Linked DNA regions of Chlorobaculum parvum NCIB 8327. The protein of the gene in region 1 binds, or shares a complex with, the protein of each later gene. Links are inferred from orthologs where the notes say so. Each region holds a gene or a part of one and is shown on either strand. Other genes may lie near its edges. The genes, in order: mnmE and mnmG.

Region 1 (10,093 bases):
TGCTCGGCATGGAGAAGGAGATTCTCAAGCAGTTCGAGCCCATGCGCAAGGAGAAGATCGATACGGTCAAGATCAGGATTCACGGCGACTACCATCTCGGCCAGGTGCTCTTCACAGGCAACGACTTCATGATTCTCGATTTCGAAGGCGAACCCGCACGCTCGCTGTCGGAGCGCAAGATCAAGCGCTCGGTCTATCGCGACCTTGCCGGCATGCTGCGCTCGTTCGACTACGCGGCTTTCAACGTGCTGATGCAGGAGCATCACATCCGCCCCGAAGAGCGCAAGGCGATGGAGCCGTGGGCCGAGCTGTGGAGCTACTACATGGGTCAGCGCTTTATCGAGGTCTACACGCAGCACACCGAAGGCAAGGGGCTGATTCCCGATGAACCCCGCCAGCGCGAACTGCTGTTGCGCAGCTACCTGATGAACAAGGCGATTTACGAGTTGCTCTACGAACTGAACAACCGCCCCGAGTGGTTGGAGATCCCGATCAACGGCATCATGCGCCTCATCAAAAACTGAGCCTTCCAGCCATCCAGCGCCGGTCTCTCACTTACCGCGGAGAGACCGGCCTTTTGTTTTTTCCCTCGGAATAATGAGCGAACACCATCTCGAAACCACCATCAGCGGACGCTACCTTGTTGAAGTGCCGGATGGCGACGGCCCTTTTCCATTGCTTGCCGGATTCCACGGCTACGGCCAGACCGCTGAAGACGAACTCGAACTGCTTCGGAAAATTCCCTGTTCGGAGCCCTTCGTACTCTGCGCCATAGAAGCGCAGCACTCCTTCATCAACTCGAAAGGCCAGCCCGGCGCAAGCTGGATGACCCGCCGCGACCGCGAGCTGCGCATCGCCGAAAACGTGCGCTACGTTGATGCTGTTATCGGCAGGGTGATGGCGGAGCTGCCTGTCGACGGTCGCCTCGTACTGCACGGCTTTTCGCAAGGCGCGGGCATGGCCTGCCGCGCAGCCGTGCTCGGACGCCACGCGGTCAGTGCGGTGATGTTGCTCGGTGGTGACATCCCGCCCGAACTCAACGATCTCGCAAAGCTGCACGCCGTGCAAATCGGATGTGGAAGCAACGACCATTTTTATCGGAAGCAACAGCTTGATTCGGATGTCACCCGCTTGCGAGAGGCTGGGATCGATCCAACGGTTTGCGAGTACGCAGGAGGCCACGTACCGACTGACGATTATTTCAAAGCTGCGGGTCGGTTTCTAACAATGATGAGGTGAAAATTCAAAAAGGGCACCGCTAAAAAGAGAGAGTTTCAATGGAATTATCCCCGCAAATCCGGAACATCACTCCAGATTTGCAGGGATAATTTTACAGATGGCGGAATGTGGATTGGTTCAGCTTTTTTCTTCGTTTCAGAGCCCGTCCGGCCTCTTTTCCCCTGTTTACCGCTTGATTAACACCTGTTCGTTGTTGCCCGGAAAGATCTGGAGCAGCGCGGGTTTTTCCATCATCTTGTTCCAGTCGCTCATCAGCATGCCCTTGCCGTTATTGCACTGAACATTGTTCGGTCTGAGCAGGACGGGAATGCGGAGCGTCTGGCCCGGTTTGATCGGGGGAATGGAGATGAAATAGTTCTTCTTGTCGAACGGGAAATAGAAGACCTCTTTGCTCTGGCGGATACAGCAACTGATCTTGTCGGTGACCTTACCCGTGGGGTTGGAGACCTCGAGCATCAGCACGGCATCGTGGTACTGGAACCTCGGGTTCAGCTTCAGCCACTTGCTGCCATCCGCACCGTTATCGGCGGTTTTGCGCACCTCGGATTCGAGGTAGTTGACCGCCTTGCGGACATCGTTTTCCGACAGGTAAGGCGAGGCTTCCGAAGCGATCTCGGCGATAAGGTAATCCTTGCCCATGCTCATCATCGCATCGAAATCCGGCAGTGACGGCGGCATACCCATGGCGGCCAGGCCGTAATCCAGTCCGAAGGTGAAGGCCTGCTGGCATGTCTTCCCGCACCCGACGGTGTTTTTCGCCAGGGAGATGGCGAGATTGAGAGCCTTTTGCTTCAGGCTGTTGTAGGCGTTGGCCACCCTGTTGATGCTCTCAGTGACGAATCCAACCACGCTGCCGACGGCATCCTTGACCGCTTCCCAGCCACCTTTCGAGCCGTCGTCACGCGGGAAGAAGAGCTCCTGCCCCTTTGTGTAGCCGAACATCGGCATATCTTTGGTGACGATGTAGTTGCGGTCCCAGTCGCTCATCGCGGGCTGGAACGGCTCGTAGCTGGCGATTTTTATTGCCGGCGCATGGATTTCAGGCGTAGCCACATTGGGATTGGGGTCGCCGTACCAGACGAAGTTCGATTCTCCCGGAGTGCTCAGGTGCAGCGTCGCGGCTTTCGATGGCGTGGCGACTGGCTTGCCCGCAGCGTTGAGGGTGATGATGCGCACATAAAAGGTGACAGCGAAAGGCTCTTTCCGGGCAAGATTGTGCAGGACAGGCTTTGTCGGCGCCTGCTTCAGCTCCGGCCTTTTGAGCTGAACGACTCGGGCGGCAGCCGGACTCAGCGGCTTGGCCGCAATCGACGGGGAGGCTGGTGATGACGAAAATCGGGGTTGCAGCATCTTTTGCGGAGCGATCTTTTTGATCGAGGCAGAGCCCATTTTACCAGGCATAAGCGCCGCAAGATCTATCGAGAACAACGGCTGGTTCCCGGCTCCGCTGATTTTCTGAATGGTTCCCGTCTTGAGCAGACCAGGAGGGGTCTTCCAGTTCTCAACCGATTCGGGGAAGGGGAAGAGCGAAACCTGATAGACCGCCTTCGAAAATCCGGCATCATTGGTTGACCACTGCACCCACCACTGCTTCATCTTCTCGACCGAAGGCACTGACGTAACCACATTATTGAGGCACTGGAAATGCTCCTTGCCGAGTTCTCCCAGGCCATCCCACAGGCGAACTGTTGTTGTGGATTTCCGCATCAGCATGGGGCGTGGTGATGTTTTTTGCACCTGAGAGGGCTTCTTCACCTGCAGCATGGAGGGCCGGAAGTCAGCCCGTGCACTCTCCGAGAACAGAGTGAGAAGGATGAAGGCAAGCAGAATGCCCGTCAGCAAAGGACGCGAAAAGGAGGAGCGGGCTGTCATGGATGAACGAAAGCATTGTACCATGGCCGTGTTGGTTTTGGTGAGCGAATGCAAGATGGCTCGGTGACATATCCTGCGGGAAGCTGATGCAGGCTATAAAAGATTATCATGATTTTTTCGCCTCGTTCCAAAGCGAGTCCAGCTCCTCGGCTGAAAACTCCTGCCAGCTTTTTCCCGACGCCTGCACGGACTCTTCGACTTTGCGGAAACGATCCATGAATTTGTTGGTCGCCTTGCGTAGAGCGTCTTCGGGGTTGGTGTCGATGAAGCGGCTGTAGTTGACGATGGTGAAGAGCAGGTCGCCGAACTCCTCCTCACGCTCGCTCTTGTCCGCCGCATGACGCAATTCGCCGATCTCCTCGGTGAGCTTGTCGAGCACGCCTTCGTCACTTGGCCAATCGAAGCCGACGCCCGCCACCTTTTTCTGCACCCGGTAGGCCCGCAGCAGTTCGGACATCGCGTTCGGCACCCCTTCCAGCAGGCTCTTGCGCCCCTCCTTCATTTTCAGATTTTCCCAGTTGCCGAGTACCGCCTGCTCCGTGTCGGCCTTCACATCCCCAAACACGTGCGGGTGGCGGCTGATGAGCTTGTGGCAAAGCGCCTCGAAGACATCGACGAACGAGAATTTGCCCGCCTCGTCGGCCAGCAGCACCTGAAAGCAGACGTGCAGGAAGAGATCGCCCAGCTCCTTTTTCAGCTCCGGATCGTCGCCCGTGTCGATGGCGTGCACCAGCTCATAGCTCTCTTCGAGCAAGAGATGCGCCAGCGACTCCGGCGTCTGCTTGCGATCCCACGGGCACTCCGAACGCAGCACCCGCACGAGGTTCACCACCCGCTCGAAGTGCTCGGCAGGCGTGACGGCGTTGTGGTTGAGAACGGACTCCTTGAGGATTTCGATGGACGGGTTCGCTTCGTGCTTCATGATGTCGGGGGGCTTGTTGTGATGTGCCGAAAGTTACTATTTAGGCCGGAGAATCCGTACTATTGAAATGAGGCTCTTTTGTCCCGTAAACAACAAGGAATTGGGCTAAAGCCCTGATTTATTTTGTGTTGTCAGGCATCCCCGGCTTAAAAGCCGGGGCAATTGTCAAGAGTTATAATTCCTGAAGCCATAATTGCCCCGGACTTCAGTCCGGGGTATGTGTGGTTTTATAAAAAAATCCGGGCTTCAGCCCAATATCTCAGCAGTCAGAAAATCACTATCTCATGAACTTCGCAGATTCAACCGCCGTCGTGACTGGCTCCAGCTCCGGCATCGGTCTGGCCACTTGCCGCGCCCTGCTCGACACCGGAGCTTCAGTGTTCGGCCTCAGCCGCCGCGAGACGCCCATCGCGCACGAGCGCTTCCGCTGGTTGCCGACCGACGTGACCATCGAGGCCGAAATCGACCGGGCGTTCGAGGCGGTGTTCGCCGAACGCGGGCGCGTTGATCTGCTGGTCAACAACGCCGGGTTCGGCTTTTTCCGCGACATCGAATCCATCGATCCGGCGGAGTGGCGGCGGCTGATCGACACCAACCTGACCGCCATGTTTCTCTGCACGCGCAAGGTGGTGCCGTCGATGAAAAAGGCCGGGCGCGGCATGATCGTCAACATCGGCTCGGTCGCGGGCAAGCGCGGCATCAGGGGCGGCACGGCCTACAGCGCCTCCAAATTCGCGGTCAACGGCTTTTCCGAATCGCTCATGGAGGAGCTGCGCGGCTTCGGCATCCGCGTGTCGTGCCTCAATCCCGGCTCGGTTATGACGGAGTTTTTCGATCAAGCCGGTATCGAACCGAAAAAGCATATGCAACCGGATGACCTCGCCCGGCTGATCGTCTCGCTTGTCCAATTGCCAGACGGAATGCTTCCCGACGAAATGACCGTCCGCCCTTTGTAACTCATAATCTCGTTTTGACTTATGTCATCCTCCGATCTTCATCTTCCCGTTCCCGGCCATCCCATTGCCGCCATCGCTACTCCGGTTGGCGTCGGGGCGCTCGCCATCGTGCGCATCAGCGGCGCGGGCGTGCTCGACCTGGCCGACCGCGTTTTCCGCAAGGCGCACGGCAGCGAAAAGCTCGCCGATGCCGCCGGATACACTGCGCACTTCGGGCGTCTCTACGACGGCGAAGAGATGGTCGATGAGGTGATCGCGCTGGTGTTCCGCGCGCCGCGCTCTTTTACCGCCGAGGAGATGGTGGAGTTCACCTGCCACGGCGGGCCGGTGGTGGTCGGGCGCGTGCTGCGGTTGATGCTCGACAAGGGTTGCCGCCTCGCCGAACCGGGCGAGTTCACGCGCCGCGCCTTCCTCAACGGGCGCATCGATCTCTTGCAGGCCGAAGCGATCGGTGAGATGATCCATGCCCGCACCGAATCGGCGTATCGCACGGCGATCAGCCAGATGAAAGGCGACCTCTCGGCGCAGCTCGGCGCACTGCGCGAACAGCTCATCCGCTCGCGGGCACTCATCGAACTCGAACTCGACTTCAGCGAGGAGGATGTCGAGTTCCAGAGCCGCGACGAACTGACCGCGCAGGTCGAAACGCTCCGGATCGAAGTGAACCGGCTCATCGACTCCTACCAGCACGGACGGCTCGTCAGTGAGGGTGTCGCCACGGTTATCGCCGGAAAGCCGAACGCCGGTAAATCAACGCTGCTCAACACGTTACTCGGCCAGGAGCGCGCCATCGTCAGCCACATGCCCGGCACCACGCGCGACTACATCGAGGAGTGTTTCATCCACGACAAGACAATGTTTCGCCTCACCGACACCGCCGGACTGCGCGAAGCGGGCGAGGAGATCGAGCACGAAGGCATCCGCCGAAGCCGCATGAAGATGGCCGAAGCCGACCTGATTCTCTACCTGCTCGACCTCGGCACGGAGCGGCTCGACGACGAACTCACGGAAATCCGCGAGCTGAAGGCGGTGCATCCCGAAGCGAAATTCCTCACCGTCGCCAACAAGCTCGACCGCGCCGACAACTCGGGCGATCTCATCCGCGCCATCACCGATGGCACCGGCACGGAAGTCATCGGCATTTCCGCGCTCAACGGCGACGGCATCGCCAAGCTCAAGCAGCACATGGGCGAGCTTACCAAAGGCCTCGACAAACTCCACGAAGCGAGCGTGCTCGTCACCAGCCTCCGCCACTACGAAGCGCTGCGCAACGCCTCCGACGCCCTGCAGAACGCCCTCGAACTTATCGAACACCAGAGCGAAACCGAACTCATCGCCTTCGAACTCCGAGCCGCCCTCGACTACGTCGGAGAAATCACCGGAAAGGTGGTGAACGAAGAGGTACTGAATACGATTTTTGACAAGTTTTGTATCGGGAAATAGGGGGAGGGATTCTAAAACAACTAAGCATCATCATCGGGCTCGTGGCATTTCAGTCCGTCATTCCCGCGAAGGCGGGAATCCACGAGCTTATTCCAGGTTCTGGATTCCCGCATGCGCGGGAATGACGAGGAAGCGGTTGCATGAATGAACTGGAATTCGAATAAGGGGGAGCGTGATAAATGTTTATGTGGTTGTTAATGTTCCCTATGTGCCTACTCGATTTTCAGTTCACCATTACCGATCAACATTCTATTCTGTCATTCCCGCGAAGGCGGGAATCCATCTGAATGCGTAAATCCAGGGAATCCATTCAAGGATCAGAAAGATGAGAGAGCCAGCCGTTTACATTCTCGCCAGCAAGCCCAACGGCACACTTTACATTGGCGTGACTAGCGACCTGGTCAAGCGAGTCTGGGAGCACAAAAATCAGCTGCTCGAAGGATTTACCAAAAAATACCACGTTCATCACTTAGTATACTTCGAGCAACACAATGATATGCCCTCAGCTTTCACCAGAGAAAAACAGCTCAAGAAATGGAATCGCGCCTGGAAAATTGCACTGATCGAGAAGGAGAATCCCGACTGGCGCGATTTGTGGGAAGATATTTGCCACTAATCAACTCTTCAGGTTCGCACATGGATTCCCGCCTCCGCGGGAATGACGGGTAAGAGCGTGAGGGGCATGAGCTTGGATGGACAACCACAAACTGCCAAGGATTGAATCACTGCCGAACCGGGTTTCTCCCGGTTCGGCAGTGATTTTTTACTTGTCGCCGATGAGCATCGAGGCGTTTTTGCTGTCGCCGAGGATGATGACTTTTGAGTTCTCGGTCTTGACAAGGTTCTGCATCACCTTGATCTGTTCGTACTTCAGCAGCCTGTCGTTCAGCGATTCCGAGATGATTCGCTGGTAGTCGGAGATACCTTTCGCCTCGACGCGCTTGCGTTCGGCTTCCTGGGTCTCTTTCTGAAGGACGAACTGCATTTTCTGAGCCTCCTGCTCGGCGTTGATTTTGGCCTCGATAGCCATCTTCACCGACTCCGGAAGCGAGATGTTGCGTACCAGCAGGTTCTCCAGAATAATGCCGCGTTTTTCGAAATCCTTCCTGATGCTCTCGAAAATGTTCACCTGAAACTCTTCGCGTTTTTTCGAGTACAGATCGATGGCGTTATACATCACAGCGTTATCGCGAATTCTGGTACGGGCGGTCGGGCGGATGATCTTGTCGATATAGGCATATCCCGGTCCGATCTCACGGCGGATGGCAGGCGCCTGCGTCGGGTTGACCCTGTAGAGCACGGTCATGTCGATGGTGACCTCAAGGCCGTCAGCGCTCAGTACCCTGATCGGGCCGTCGCTCCGTTGCGAGGGCTCTTTTTCCGAGCCGGACATGGTATAGCTCTGGGTCGTAACGTCGAAGAACTCGACTTTTTCGAGGGGATTGATAATGTTGAGGCCGCTGGTCAGAATGGTGGGCTGGACCTTTCCGAAAAGGCTTTTGACGCCAACTTTACCGGGCTCTACAATCCTGAAAACAGACGACAGCAGGCCAAGAATAACGATCACGATTCCCGCTATCTTTAACACGCCAGAAACCCTTTTGCCGGGCTTGTTTGTTGACCTGTTGGCCACGCCAATAACCAAAAGGATGACTCCGAGAAAGACAAGAAAGTTCATAAAGCGCAGATGGGTTGAGGTTGAAAAGATGTGCGCCTGATGAGGGGCAGGTTTGGTTACATTTAATGTACCTGTTTTTCCCTCCGGGCAATGCTCATGGAGGCCGATGTTACGTTTTGTTTTATCAAAATAACTTACTCGCTTTGCTGCATATTCAGTGTCGGGCAGCGAGTGCTTGCTACAAATAAAAGATAAAACCATGCTTGTTTGTGATTTCAAAACCACGTGCCTGAACTGGATGAACGTCGATGATGTCGTGATGGGTGGCGTTTCGGACAGCGCGATGCAGTTGACTCCAGACGGAACCGCTTTGTTTGCCGGGAATCTGTCGCTGGAAAACTCCGGTGGTTTCGCTTCGGTGCGTACGGTGCTTGCGCAGCGGAATTATGCGGATTTCGACGGGTTCCGGATCAGGGTGAAAGGCGATGGCAAGCGTTACAGCTTCAGGGCGAGGAACGACGAGCGGTTCGATGGCGTCGTCTATAAATCCGATTTCGAGACCGTGCCGGGCGAATGGATGGAGATCGATCTTCCCTTTGCAGGGTTTGTTCCCAGCTTTCGCGGCAGAACGCTCAACGACGCTCCGCCGCTTGACAACGCCAACATTGTGCAGATCGGATTGCTTATTTCGAACAAACAGGAGGGGGCGTTCCGCCTGGAGATCGTGCAGATCGAGGCGTATTGAAAAAAGCTGGATTGAAGCGGGGAGGGCATTCCTCTCTTATCTCATTTCTCGTAGCACCAGGCTTCGTGCCAGGTCTGTTTTTCAAGCCTCCGGCATTTCGTGAATCCTGCGTTTCGGGCAAGTTGTTCAAGCGTTGAGGCCGTTTCGGGGAAGTCGCAGCTCCGGATGTGCTCCTGCACCTGGTTGCGTTCGTCGGGCGTGAGTGCCTCCCATTGCGTCCGCACTGCCTTGTTGTAGCTGTAAAGATACTCCTGTCGTGCCTGCCCCTCGTCGCGCATCACATCCACAAGAATCATGCTGCCGTTGTCGCGAAGGGCGCGGTGGCATTCGGTGAAGACCTCCAGCTTGCCTTCAGCGGGCAGATGGTGCAGGGCGTAGCTGGAATAGACGATGTCGAAGTGGCTTGCGGGCGCTTCCTTCAGCGCGGAGAGCATGTCCTTGCAGCACAGGTTGATGGCGGCGCCGAACGGTTCGAGGTTTTTGCGGGCTTCGTCGAGGGCGTATTGCGAGAGGTCGCATCCGCAGTATTCTGCAAGCTCGCCGGGTTCGAGGAGCTTCAGAATGTGCGATGCGTCGCCGCAGCCGAGGTCGATGAGGCGGAGCGGTTCACCGTTTGCCTTGAACAGTTGCGAGACCGCAGCCGAGATCTCCCGGTGGAACATGAGGTTGTTGCTGATGACTTTCTGGTAGGTTGCCCAGGTTTTGCGGAAGATCGTGATGGGATCTGTACTCATGATAACTGCGCGGGAAGATCGGCGAGGCTTGAAATAATTTGACAAGTTACAAAAATGTAACGAGCTCGGCACACGTTTTTGTCATCAGCAATCAGATGCCCGGGTCTCTCGCTCCAGATTCAAATCTCACCCTGATGGCTTTACGCTTCGTCGATCTGGCGGAGGATTTCGCGCAGCGCCCCGGCGGCGGTGAGCTTCTCTTTGTCGGTCGCGGCGTTGTAGAAGCGGATGATCGCCTGCCCGCCGATGCCGATCGGGGGATACTCCTTGTGAGCGAGCATGGGCATGACGGAGAGAAATTGCGCAACGATCTCCTGCTCCATGCCGTTGATCCGGGCGAGAACATCTCCGGCGATGTCGGTGCAGCTCTGTTCGTCGAGTCCGGCAACGTAGGCGGCGCTCTGCACGGCGCCGAACTGGAAGCCGACCACGGCGAAAATCACATCCTGATTGGTGCTTTTTTCAAGTCCGGCCGGGCATTGGCCGATCGCTTCGGCCAGGAATTGCAGTGCCATTTTGGTGACCGATTCCTGATTTTTCTCCATAGCTCTTTTGCTTTGTGTG
Region 2 (10,130 bases), 2.1 Mb from region 1 along the record:
GCTCGGCCACACCGTACTGGTCGATACGGTTACGGATAATCTCCTTGGCCCTAATCAGTGCGTCCTGCGCCTCGGCATTCAGCTTGGAAATAACCTCCTGATCCGAGTCACGAAGGTCATAGAAGTAACGGCTGAGCTTGATATTCTCCTTTCTGAACTCGGCAGCCAGAATATTGACCACATTGTCGTTGGACTCGCCAGCCTGTCGGCGAACGTTGTCCATAATGCGGTTGAACTTGTCATCCTTGTTCCAGGCTTTCTGCTCGATCAGATCAAGAATATCAACCTCCATCACCAGGTGCATACCGCCCTTCAGATCGAGGCCGAGTTTCAGACTTTTGTCGTGAGCCTGCTCGATTTCTTGACGATGGTCGAGAGCAAACTTCAGGCTATCGGCACGGGAATCAAAGCTGTTGAGCTTTTTTGTCAGAGCATAATCCCGGTACGTAGGCCAGATCGACCATACCGAAACCAGCGCGACCACGGCAATCAGGATGAGTTTAAAGGTGTTGTTTTTCATGAAAAAAAGCCGTTACGCACGATTGATAAAGAAAAGCCAATATAAAGAACCGGCTCTGGATTAACAATTGAGCACGCAAGGCCATAACAGAGGTTGGAAAAGAGGGCGCAATGGGTGAAAAACCATCAAAACAAATGCCGCGATGATGATGGTCATCGCGGCATTTGCAGTGACGGCGAAGCGTGACGATCACGCCTCAATGTTTTCCGGGTCACCCCCAGATATCTTTGCTGATATTGGTGTACCACCCTTCAGCGAACATCGCCTCCTGTGCTAGCTGATCGTCGCTGGCGTCGGCAGGAGTGAGACCTCCGGAACCCGGAATGCTGACGATTCCCTTGTCGGACAGCTCATACACCGCGGCGACCGAGACGCCGTAATTCGTTCCGATGAGGCTGTAGCAGGTATTCACCAGCGATGGAGGCACCGGCTTGTGACCGTTCAGCAGGTTGATAATCGCCGCCGCAGCAACCTTGCCCTGGCTGCTGGCTGCAAATCCGGACTTGGGCATCGCGCCGGCAATACAGGAGTCGCCGATGACGTGAATGCCGGGATGAATCGTGGATTCGAACGAAGAGGGATCAACCGGACACCAGCCGCTTTCGTTGGTCAGCCCTGCGTCAAAGGCCAGTTTTCCGGCCTTCTGTGGCGGGATGACGTTGATCACATCACCCTTAACCGGCCCGAAATCGGTCTCGACAGTCATTGCCTTGGCATCAACACCGAGCACCTTGCCACCGCTCGATGCTGCGTGCCACTCGATCATGCCCGGATAGAGCCGCTCCCAGCCCTTCGTGAACAGGCCCTGCTTTGAGAACTTGTCCTTGGCATCGAGGATCACGACCTTCGACTTCGGCTTGTGCTGTTTCAGGTAATGGGCAATAAGGCTTGCGCGCTCGTAAGGGCCGGGAGGGCAGCGGAACGGATTTCCGGGCGGACAGAGCAGCACGGTGCCGCCGTTTTTCATCGCCTGAAGCTGCTTGTGGAGAAGAACAGTCTGAGCGCCGGCCTGCCATGCGTGCGGCATAGACGATTCAGCAATTTGCTGACTGTAGCCCGGAATGGCTTCCCACTTGAAATCGATACCGGGTGAAACGACAAGCCGGTCATACCCTAACCGCTTGCCACTGCCGAGCATGATTTCGTGCTTGCCCGGATTGATCGACACAACCTTGTCGGCAATCACCGTAACGCCGTAGGTGTTTTGAAGCGCATTGAAGTTATGGGTAATATCGGCCATCGTCCTCAAGCCGCCCAGCACCCAGTTGCTGAAGGGGCAGGTAACGAAAGCCGCCTTCGGCTCGACCAGCGTGACTGAAATCGAAGGATCGAGTTTTCGGAGATATTTGGCTGTGGAGGCGCCACCGAAACCGCCGCCGACCACCACAACCCGTTTCGTGCCGGCAAACGCCTTGCCACTGGCACCCAACAGGCCAAACATGGAACCGGCCGCACCGGAAAGAAGCAGTTTATTGAAATCGCGTCGTGAAATACTCATAGCTGCCTCCCCGGATTAATTGTTCATGGTTGAAAGCGATCCAAAGTACTCGGCGATCTGGTGAATCTCCTCGTCGGAATACCCTTTGGCATGACGCCCCATCACGGTAGACGGGCGAGCGCCAGACTTGAAATCGAGCAGCGCGGATTCGATGTACTCAGCCGACCTGCCGTAGATCGTCGGAATGATGCTTTCGCTTTTACCATCGGTGCCATGACATCCGGCGCAGGAGAGCGACAAGATCTCACCACGCGGAATGCTCTTTGACTGCTCAGGAGCCTGAGCCCGCGCCATTCCGGCAGGCAACAATGGCAATACGGCAAGCGCCGCAATCACTACGCCTTTCGATGTAAGCCTCATAATGGATCCTCCGTGTTTACATGGGCAAAAAATGAGGGACGGGTTTATCAGCTATTCCATAGGAAATAGCGTAAGAAAAAAATACGAGCTGAAGCATACAGCTTGTCAAGCCAACAACAGCAGCGATAAAAAAGCTAAGGATAACGCCGGGCCAAAACCTCGGCGAGAAAAGATCAGCATTTGAGCACCGCTTGAAGCAAGCCGCGCAAGCATTCGTTGGGTCAATTCAGCAATCGGGACATTCAAAAAGGCCAGAAAACTGATGAAATGTCGCCTTAAAAGGAGATTAAAAAGGCTCCGTTCCGCCGTCACCGACTTTCAGAGAAAGAACGGCCTGACCGTGCTCCCAAATGCCCCATCACAAAAAGTGACTGATTGCTGACACCAAACCACAAACAGAACTATATGTAACAATTGTTAATATACAAGAAAAGAAATAATTGAACAAGCAAAATTTCACATGATCGCCAACGCAGACGGCAGAAAAAACAAATTCAGGAAAAAGCTAGCATCGGGAACACGCGCGCATTCTGCGCCAACACAACCCGGCTGAAGCCACACAGAGCAAAAAACGACGCCCAAAAGCGATGAAAGGTAACAGGACGCCCCTCACAATCCCGCGACAAAGTGTGCGAGCGGCCAGAAACCCAAACAACCCGAGAAGAGCGGACAAAAAACCTCAAGCAAAAATGTTACAACATAAAAAACTCAATTCTGAAGAATAAAGGCAAAAGCTATCTTCGTCATTTAAGCATTGCGCCCCCACAAAACCTCGTCATCATGGATACAAGAAAACTGAAGGTACTGATACTCTGCTCGGGAAATTCAGCTCGAAGCCAGATGGCTGAAGCCTTCCTTCGCCACTTGGCAGGGGATCGTTTTAAGGTCATGAGCGCAGGGACAGAACCAGCGTCAACCATCAATCCTTACGCGATTGAGGCCATGAACGAGATCGGTATCGACATTTCTACGCAGTGCCCTAAAGACCTATCACTCTATCTTGGGCAAATCTTCATCAATTATCTTATCATCGTCTGCAGTAAAGCCAACGACAGCTGCCCGCGGGTCTGGCCAGGACTTGCCAATCAAAACAATCGCCTTTACTGGCCCGTTGATGATCCTGCAGAAGCGACAGGAAGTGATAAGGAAAAGCTTGCCGCCTTCAGAAAAGCCAGAAATGAAATAAAGGAAAAACTCGAAGCCTGGCTCGCCACGAACCCTTAATAAGGGCAATGCCTGCTAATGCTCACTTCCAAGTTGGGAATAATGCGGCTGAGAACCTCAAAAGCAGTAACACGAACAGCAAGACGTTACTTCCCCATAAGAGCAAGAAGACAGCATTCAACTTTCTGACAGAGCGCCGTCATGCCCCTCCGGCCATGCACTTCTGAGTTCAATTCAAGAAAACGTTATTCAGAGCCGCACTATCATAGCGCCCCCCCATTTCCGCCAGAGTACGCAAGATCACCGCTGGCCTCTTCCACCATTTTTAGCTATTATGTGTCTCCTGTCGAATGATCGATAGCGATACCGGAGACCATGAAATCCTTTAGTGAAGCAGCAATGTTTCACGTGAAACAATTTCTCATTCATGTACGATGTTATAGTTGTCGGCGCTGGCCACGCCGGCTGTGAAGCTGCGCTGGCTGTTGCTCGAAGCGGGCTTGAGTGCCTTCTCATCACCTCTGATCTCTCTGCCGTTGCGCGCATGTCGTGTAATCCGGCCATCGGAGGCGTTGCCAAGGGGCAGATGACCCGCGAAATCGATGCGCTCGGTGGCGAAATGGCCAAAGCCATTGACGCCACTGGCATCCAGTTCCGCCTGCTTAACCGCAGCAAAGGCGCAGCCCTGCATTCGCCACGCGCTCAGGCAGACAAGACACTGTACAGCCTTTACATGCGCTCGGTCATCGAACATGAACCAAATATCGATATTCTGCAGGACACGGTCATCGGAGTCTCTGCGCCAAAAGGGACGTTCAAATCTGTCACGGTCATGTCAGGCAGAGCGATCAAGGCAAAGGCGGCAATCCTTGCCTGCGGCACCTTTCTGAATGGGTTGATCCACATCGGTATGGATCACTATCCAGGAGGCCGTAGCGTCGCTGAACCACCTGTGACCGGGCTTACCGAGTCGCTAGCGGCCCTTGGCTTTTCATTCGGAAGGCTGAAAACCGGCACCCCGCCTCGCATCGACTCAAGAAGTGTGAACTACGACCTGGTCACGGAACAGCCCGGGGACGACGATCCGGTCGCGTTTTCATTCTCAACGGAAAGCGTTGCGCACAGAAACCTTGTGTGCTGCCACCTCACCAAAACGACCGAAAAGACGCACGAGATTCTCCGCTCCGGCTTCGACCGCTCTCCGCTCTTTACCGGCAAGGTGCAAGGCGTCGGGCCGCGCTATTGCCCATCGATCGAAGACAAGATCTATCGCTTTCCGGAGAAGCTGAGCCAGCATATCTTCCTCGAACCGGAGGGAGCCGATACCATCGAAATGTACGTAAACGGCTTTTCCACCTCACTCCCAGAAGACATCCAGCTTGCCGGGCTTCGCTCCATTCCAGGGCTGGAAGAGGCTAAAATGATTCGACCTGGCTACGCAATCGAGTACGATTACTTCCATCCCTGGCAAATCAGATCAACCATGGAAACCCGGCCCGTCGAGAACCTCTACTTTGCAGGCCAGATCAACGGCACATCAGGGTACGAAGAGGCCGCCGGGCAAGGTCTGATGGCAGGCATCAATGCCGTTCGCAAGATTCTTGGCAAAGAGCCGATTGTACTCGGCCGCGATCAGGCCTATATCGGCGTGCTGATCGACGATCTGATCACCAAGGAGACCAACGAGCCCTACCGCATGTTCACCTCATCGGCTGAACATCGTCTGATTCTGCGCCATGACAATGCCGATCTTCGCCTCAGCACGGTAGGTTATGAATGCGGGCTCGTTTCAGAACATCAGCTTGAAAAAACAAAAGCGATCACTGATCTTGCTGGAGAGTGTATCGAGCGTCTAAAATCACTCAAGCTGAAACCAGATGAGATCAACCAACTTCTTGCAAATAAAGGCGCGCAGGAACTCAAATCCCCCGCCAGTGCGTTGAGTGTCCTGAAAAGACCCGGTATCGAGCTGGCCGATCTGTTACGCCACTCCGCCGCTGTTCAAGCCGCAATCGGAGAGACGTGCGAAGACGTTCGTGTTGCTGAGCAGGTTCAGATCGAAATCAAGTATGAAGGGTACATCAAGCGTGAAAAGCTTGTTGCTGAAAGAATTGCGCGCCTCGATGCCTTGCACATTCCCGACAATTTCAAGTACGAATCGCTGAACTCGCTATCAAACGAAGGACGGGAAAAACTTATAAAACATCGCCCGTCAACGATTGGGCAGGCCTCAAGGATTCTTGGCGTCTCCCCTTCGGACGTGTCCATCCTCATGATCAGGCTCGGCCGATAACCATGTTTCACGTGAAACATTTTTCTCAATACGCATGCTCTCGCAGTCCTCATGAATCATCTTGTCGATTTCTCACACGGTAACGATCTGCTTTTCGGAAAAGACCCTGAAGAGAACATCGTGGGCTGTTATCAGCTCAACGACTCGCAGATTCGCCTGTTTTTCCGAACGCCTGATGGCGTCGTTCAGCGTGACGATCCATTCTTTCCGTTCTTTTTTCTTTCCGACGGAGAGCTTCTGGATGGCTTCACGCCATTCAACAAAGAGAAATATTGGCTGATTCAGCTGGAGGGCGCCAACTATTACCGGCATCTTGGCATCTTCAGAAGCTGGAAGAATTATCGCGCGGCGCTTGACCATGTCAACAGCAGCTTACCGGACGGCGCGTCTGAAAATGATTACCAAAACACTTCCGGGCAGAACAGCCACCTGACGTACAGCAGAGGTGACGCGATCACGCAATACCTGCTCCAGACCGGTAAAACGTTGTTCAAGGGAATGCTGTTTGACGACCTTCATCGCCTGCAGCTCGATATCGAGACCTACTATCAGCCCGACAAGAAGCGAAAAGGAAAAGGTATCGGCGAAGACCCGATCATCATCGTCTCGCTCAGCGACAACCGTTCCTGGGAGCATGTCATTCATTCTAAAGGCAGAGCTGAAAAGGATTTACTCGAAGAGCTCGTACACATCATCCGTCAGAAAGATCCGGATGTGATCGAGGGGCACAACATCTTCGGATTCGATCTCCCCTACCTTCAGCGCCGCTGTGAACTGAACGGTGTGCGATTCGCTATCGGCCGCAACGGCCTGGTGCCGCGCTCCTATCCTGCGACGATCCGCTTTGCCGAGCGATCGGCCGATTTCCAGTTCTGCGACATTCCCGGAAGGCATGTAATCGACACCTACTTCCTTGCCCAGAATTACGATACCTCGAAACGCACGCTTCCGAGCTACGGTTTGAAAGCGGTCGCCAAATTCTTCGGTTTCGCCTCGCCCAACCGTACCTATGTCGACTACAAAGACATCGCCAGCACCTGGGACGACAATCCCGAAACCCTTCTGGCCTACGCGCTCGACGATGTGCGAGAAACCCGTGAACTGGCGGCGCTGCTTTCCGGCAGCAACTTCAGCATGACCAGTATGGTGCCATACAGCTACGCCAATACAGCGAGGCTCGGACCGGCAGCAAAGATCGAGGCCCTCATAATCCGGGAGTATCTGAAGCGCAAAGTTTCCATCCCTCGTCCATCGATCGGGCAGCAGCAGACTGGCGGCTTTACCGAAGTGTTTGTCAAAGGCATTCTCGGGCCAATCGTTTATGCAGACGTCGAATCGCTCTATCCCTCGATCATGCTCACCTTCGATGTGTGCCCAAAATCCGATTCGCTCAAAGCCTTTCCAACTATCCTGAAGGATCTGAAAGAGTTGCGCTTTGCAGCAAAAAAGCGCGCTGAAGAGGAAAAGGAACGCGGCAACACCTCGCTGTCGTACAATTTCGATGCCATGCAATCCTCCTTCAAGATCATCATCAATGCCATGTACGGCTATCTCGGCTTCGGCAGCGGCATGTTCAACGATTTTGAGGAAGCTGACCGCGTCACAACCAAAGGACAAGAGATCGCTAAAAAAATGATCCGCGAGTTCGAATCACGTGGCGCCAAAGTGATCGAAGTCGATACCGATGGCATCTTTCTCGTGCCCCCACCCGACGTGGTTACCGAAGAGGAGGAGCGGCAGCTGGTCAGTGAAGTCTCATCCACCATGCCGCAGGGAATAAGAATCGGTTTTGACGGCCGCTTCAAGAAAATGATTTCCTACATGAAGAAGAACTACGTCCTTCTCGATTACAACGAAAAACTGAAGCTGAAAGGATCGGCATTCGTGAGCAGAAGCGGTGAGAAATTCGGCCGGGACTTCGTAAGAGAGGGATTTATCCTGCTGCTCAATGATGATATTCAAGGCCTTCACGACCTCTACGTCAAGTATCGCAACGATCTGATGGATCATCGACTTCATATCAGCGATTTTTCCAGAACAGAATCGATGAAAACCACGCTCGATCAGTATGCCACCGATGTACGGGCCGGCAAGCGCTCCAAATCGATCACCTACGAGATTGCGCTTCGCCAAGGGTTGGAAATTGCGAAAGGTGATCGAATCACCTATTATGTTGCCGGAACCGGCAATCCGGCATCATTCGTTGATAACGGGCGACTCGCCGAAGAGTGGAACAAGGAACAACCAGACGAGAACACCGGTTTTTATCTGAAAAGGCTCGATGAATACGCTCAGAAATTCCTCCCATTCTTCAAGCCTCAGGATTTCAGCTCAATCTTTTCAGCAGATACACTTTTTGCGTTTTCTCCTGAAGGAATCGAAGTGGTAAAAGAGATTCGACATCATGAAACCGGTGATCTGTATCGTGAGGATTCACCCTTTTAAAAATTATTTTTTAAACTTTTTATCCTCATAAAGCATTAAAATTCAGGCTTTTCACAACATAAACAAAAATAAATTATGACCGATAATAAAATTCTTCCAATTACCGACGATGTGTCCTGGATTGGCGTTCTGGATCCGGGTCTGATCACCTTCGATATCGTCATGGAGACCAAATACGGTACGACCTATAACTCTTACTTCATCAATGCAGAGAAAAAGACGGTTGTTGAAACCACCAAGGTGAAGTTCTGGCCGACCTACCTCGAAAAGCTGAAGCAGGTGGTCGATCCCGAGGAGATCGAGTATATCATCGTCGATCACACCGAGCCCGATCACTCCGGAAACGTGCACAATCTGCTTTCCGTCGCCCCAAATGCAACCGTGGTCGGCAGCGGCAACGCTATCAAGTTCCTGCGTGACCAGACCGGACACGATTTCAAGCACATCGTTGTCAAGAATGGTGACACGCTCGACTTAGGTAACAAAACCATTCACTTCATCGGCGCTTCGAACCTGCACTGGCCCGACACGATCTACTCATGGCTTGAAGAGGACGGCGTGCTCTTTACCTGCGACTCGTTTGGCTGCCATTACTGCAACGAAGCGATGTATGATGACCTGTGCGGCGACTTCGACGACTCATTCAAGTACTATTTTGACGCAATTCTGAGGCCGTTCAGCAAGTACATGATTCAGGCGATCGAAAAAATACGCCCGCTCGATATTAAAGTCATCTGCCCCGGCCATGGACCGATCCTGCGCTCGGACTGGAAGAAATATGTCGATCTTTCGGAGCGATACGCTAAAAGCGCCATTGCCATGCCAAATGAGAAGAGCATTCTCATCGCCTATGTCTCTGCTTATGAAAACACCTCTGTGCTGGCACACAAGATTGCTGATGGCCTGAAGATGGCTTGCGATTTCAACGTTGATGTTTGTGATATCGAAAACATGTCGACAGAGAAACTCGAGGAGAAGATTGCGCATTCGATGGGCATCATCATCGGTTCACCAACCATCAACCAGAATATTGTTCATCAGATCTACAGTATCTTCGCTGTTCTTAATCCGTTACGAGACCGTGGCAAACTGGCGGCGGCATTTGGCTCTTATGGGTGGAGCGGTGAAGGGGTCAATATCATCGAAGGCAATCTGGCAAACCTGAAACTGAAGGTTTTTGATCAGAACCTCAGGATCAAATTCCAGCCTCACGAACCGGAATTCGAGCAATGCCGAGAGTTTGGAAAAGCTTTCGCGGAAAGGATGATCGAGATGTACAACCTTACATGCAATATTAAATAGTTCTTTTTTTATAGCATAGAAGGTAAAAAAACAACCCGGAATACTATCTAGTAATGATCAGTATTCCGGGTTGTTCTTTTCTGATAATTCTTTTATTCAATTCTGTCTCAAGATTACTATTTTATCTTATTTAAAGATAATCGTTCGTATCATTTCATATCCAACAGCTTTATTGAGTCGTGTCGTTATATCTCTTTTTCTGAAGTTGAGTTCCATTCTCCACGAAGGGCTCTTTACCTTCACATAGAGATTTCCATCCTTCATTTTCTCTACTGATGTCACCTTCGCAATAGTTTCTCCGACCACGTTTTCCCAAGCGTGAAGTGTCTTGTATTCATCATAGGCTTCCGTCATGCCGATCTTGCGGCAAACATCGGCCATGATCCCGCCAAGTTCTCTCGGTGGTTTTGCTTTACTCATGATCAAGGCTCCTCACTACTCTTGTAATCATCAACAGAAAAACAACTTATCCCCTTCCCCTCTTTTTTCCCCGTTGAGGTGATAATCACCTGTCCTTTGGTTGCAAGCGTCTCGACCATGGTACCGGA

Evidence for each region.
Region 2: the proteins of mnmE (region 1) and mnmG are in contact, whole or in part, in a solved structure (PDB 9HIP), measured with the Escherichia coli proteins. The link is inferred for Chlorobaculum parvum NCIB 8327 from one-to-one orthologs.

What each region holds. Positions count from the first base shown.
Region 1 is NC_011027.1:2,150,014-2,160,106, reverse strand. Bases 4,308-7,221 are described here. They hold mnmE (tRNA uridine-5-carboxymethylaminomethyl(34) synthesis GTPase MnmE), read left to right. Parts: upstream 4,308-5,010; coding sequence 5,011-6,432; downstream 6,433-7,221. Other genes in these bases: CPAR_RS09910 (prohibitin family protein), read right to left, coding at 7,196-7,221; CPAR_RS09915 (GIY-YIG nuclease family protein), read left to right, coding at 6,758-7,048; CPAR_RS09925 (SDR family oxidoreductase), read left to right, coding at 4,318-4,989. Outside these bases: treS (maltose alpha-D-glucosyltransferase), read left to right, coding at 1-524; CPAR_RS09940 (alpha/beta hydrolase), read left to right, coding at 598-1,239; CPAR_RS09935 (hypothetical protein), read right to left, coding at 1,405-2,946; mazG (nucleoside triphosphate pyrophosphohydrolase), read right to left, coding at 3,218-4,033; more of CPAR_RS09910, read right to left, coding at 7,222-8,110; CPAR_RS09905 (CIA30 family protein), read left to right, coding at 8,310-8,795; CPAR_RS09900 (methyltransferase domain-containing protein), read right to left, coding at 8,837-9,529; CPAR_RS09895 (hypothetical protein), read right to left, coding at 9,670-10,074. UniProt on the Escherichia coli protein: Exhibits a very high intrinsic GTPase hydrolysis rate. Involved in the addition of a carboxymethylaminomethyl (cmnm) group at the wobble position (U34) of certain tRNAs, forming tRNA-cmnm(5)s(2)U34.
Region 2 is NC_011027.1:4,055-14,184, reverse strand. Bases 3,452-6,402 are described here. They hold mnmG (tRNA uridine-5-carboxymethylaminomethyl(34) synthesis enzyme MnmG), read left to right. Parts: upstream 3,452-3,969; coding sequence 3,970-5,835; downstream 5,836-6,402. Other genes in these bases: CPAR_RS00035 (DNA polymerase domain-containing protein), read left to right, coding at 5,887-6,402; CPAR_RS00045 (arsenate reductase ArsC), read left to right, coding at 3,452-3,602. Outside these bases: protein translocase subunit SecD, read right to left, coding at 1-520; CPAR_RS00055 (NAD(P)/FAD-dependent oxidoreductase), read right to left, coding at 732-2,018; CPAR_RS00050 (c-type cytochrome), read right to left, coding at 2,034-2,378; more of CPAR_RS00045, read left to right, coding at 3,159-3,451; more of CPAR_RS00035, read left to right, coding at 6,403-8,280; CPAR_RS00030 (FprA family A-type flavoprotein), read left to right, coding at 8,356-9,582; CPAR_RS00025 (DUF721 domain-containing protein), read right to left, coding at 9,709-10,002; DNA replication/repair protein RecF, read right to left, coding at 10,005-10,130. UniProt on the Escherichia coli protein: NAD-binding protein involved in the addition of a carboxymethylaminomethyl (cmnm) group at the wobble position (U34) of certain tRNAs, forming tRNA-cmnm(5)s(2)U34.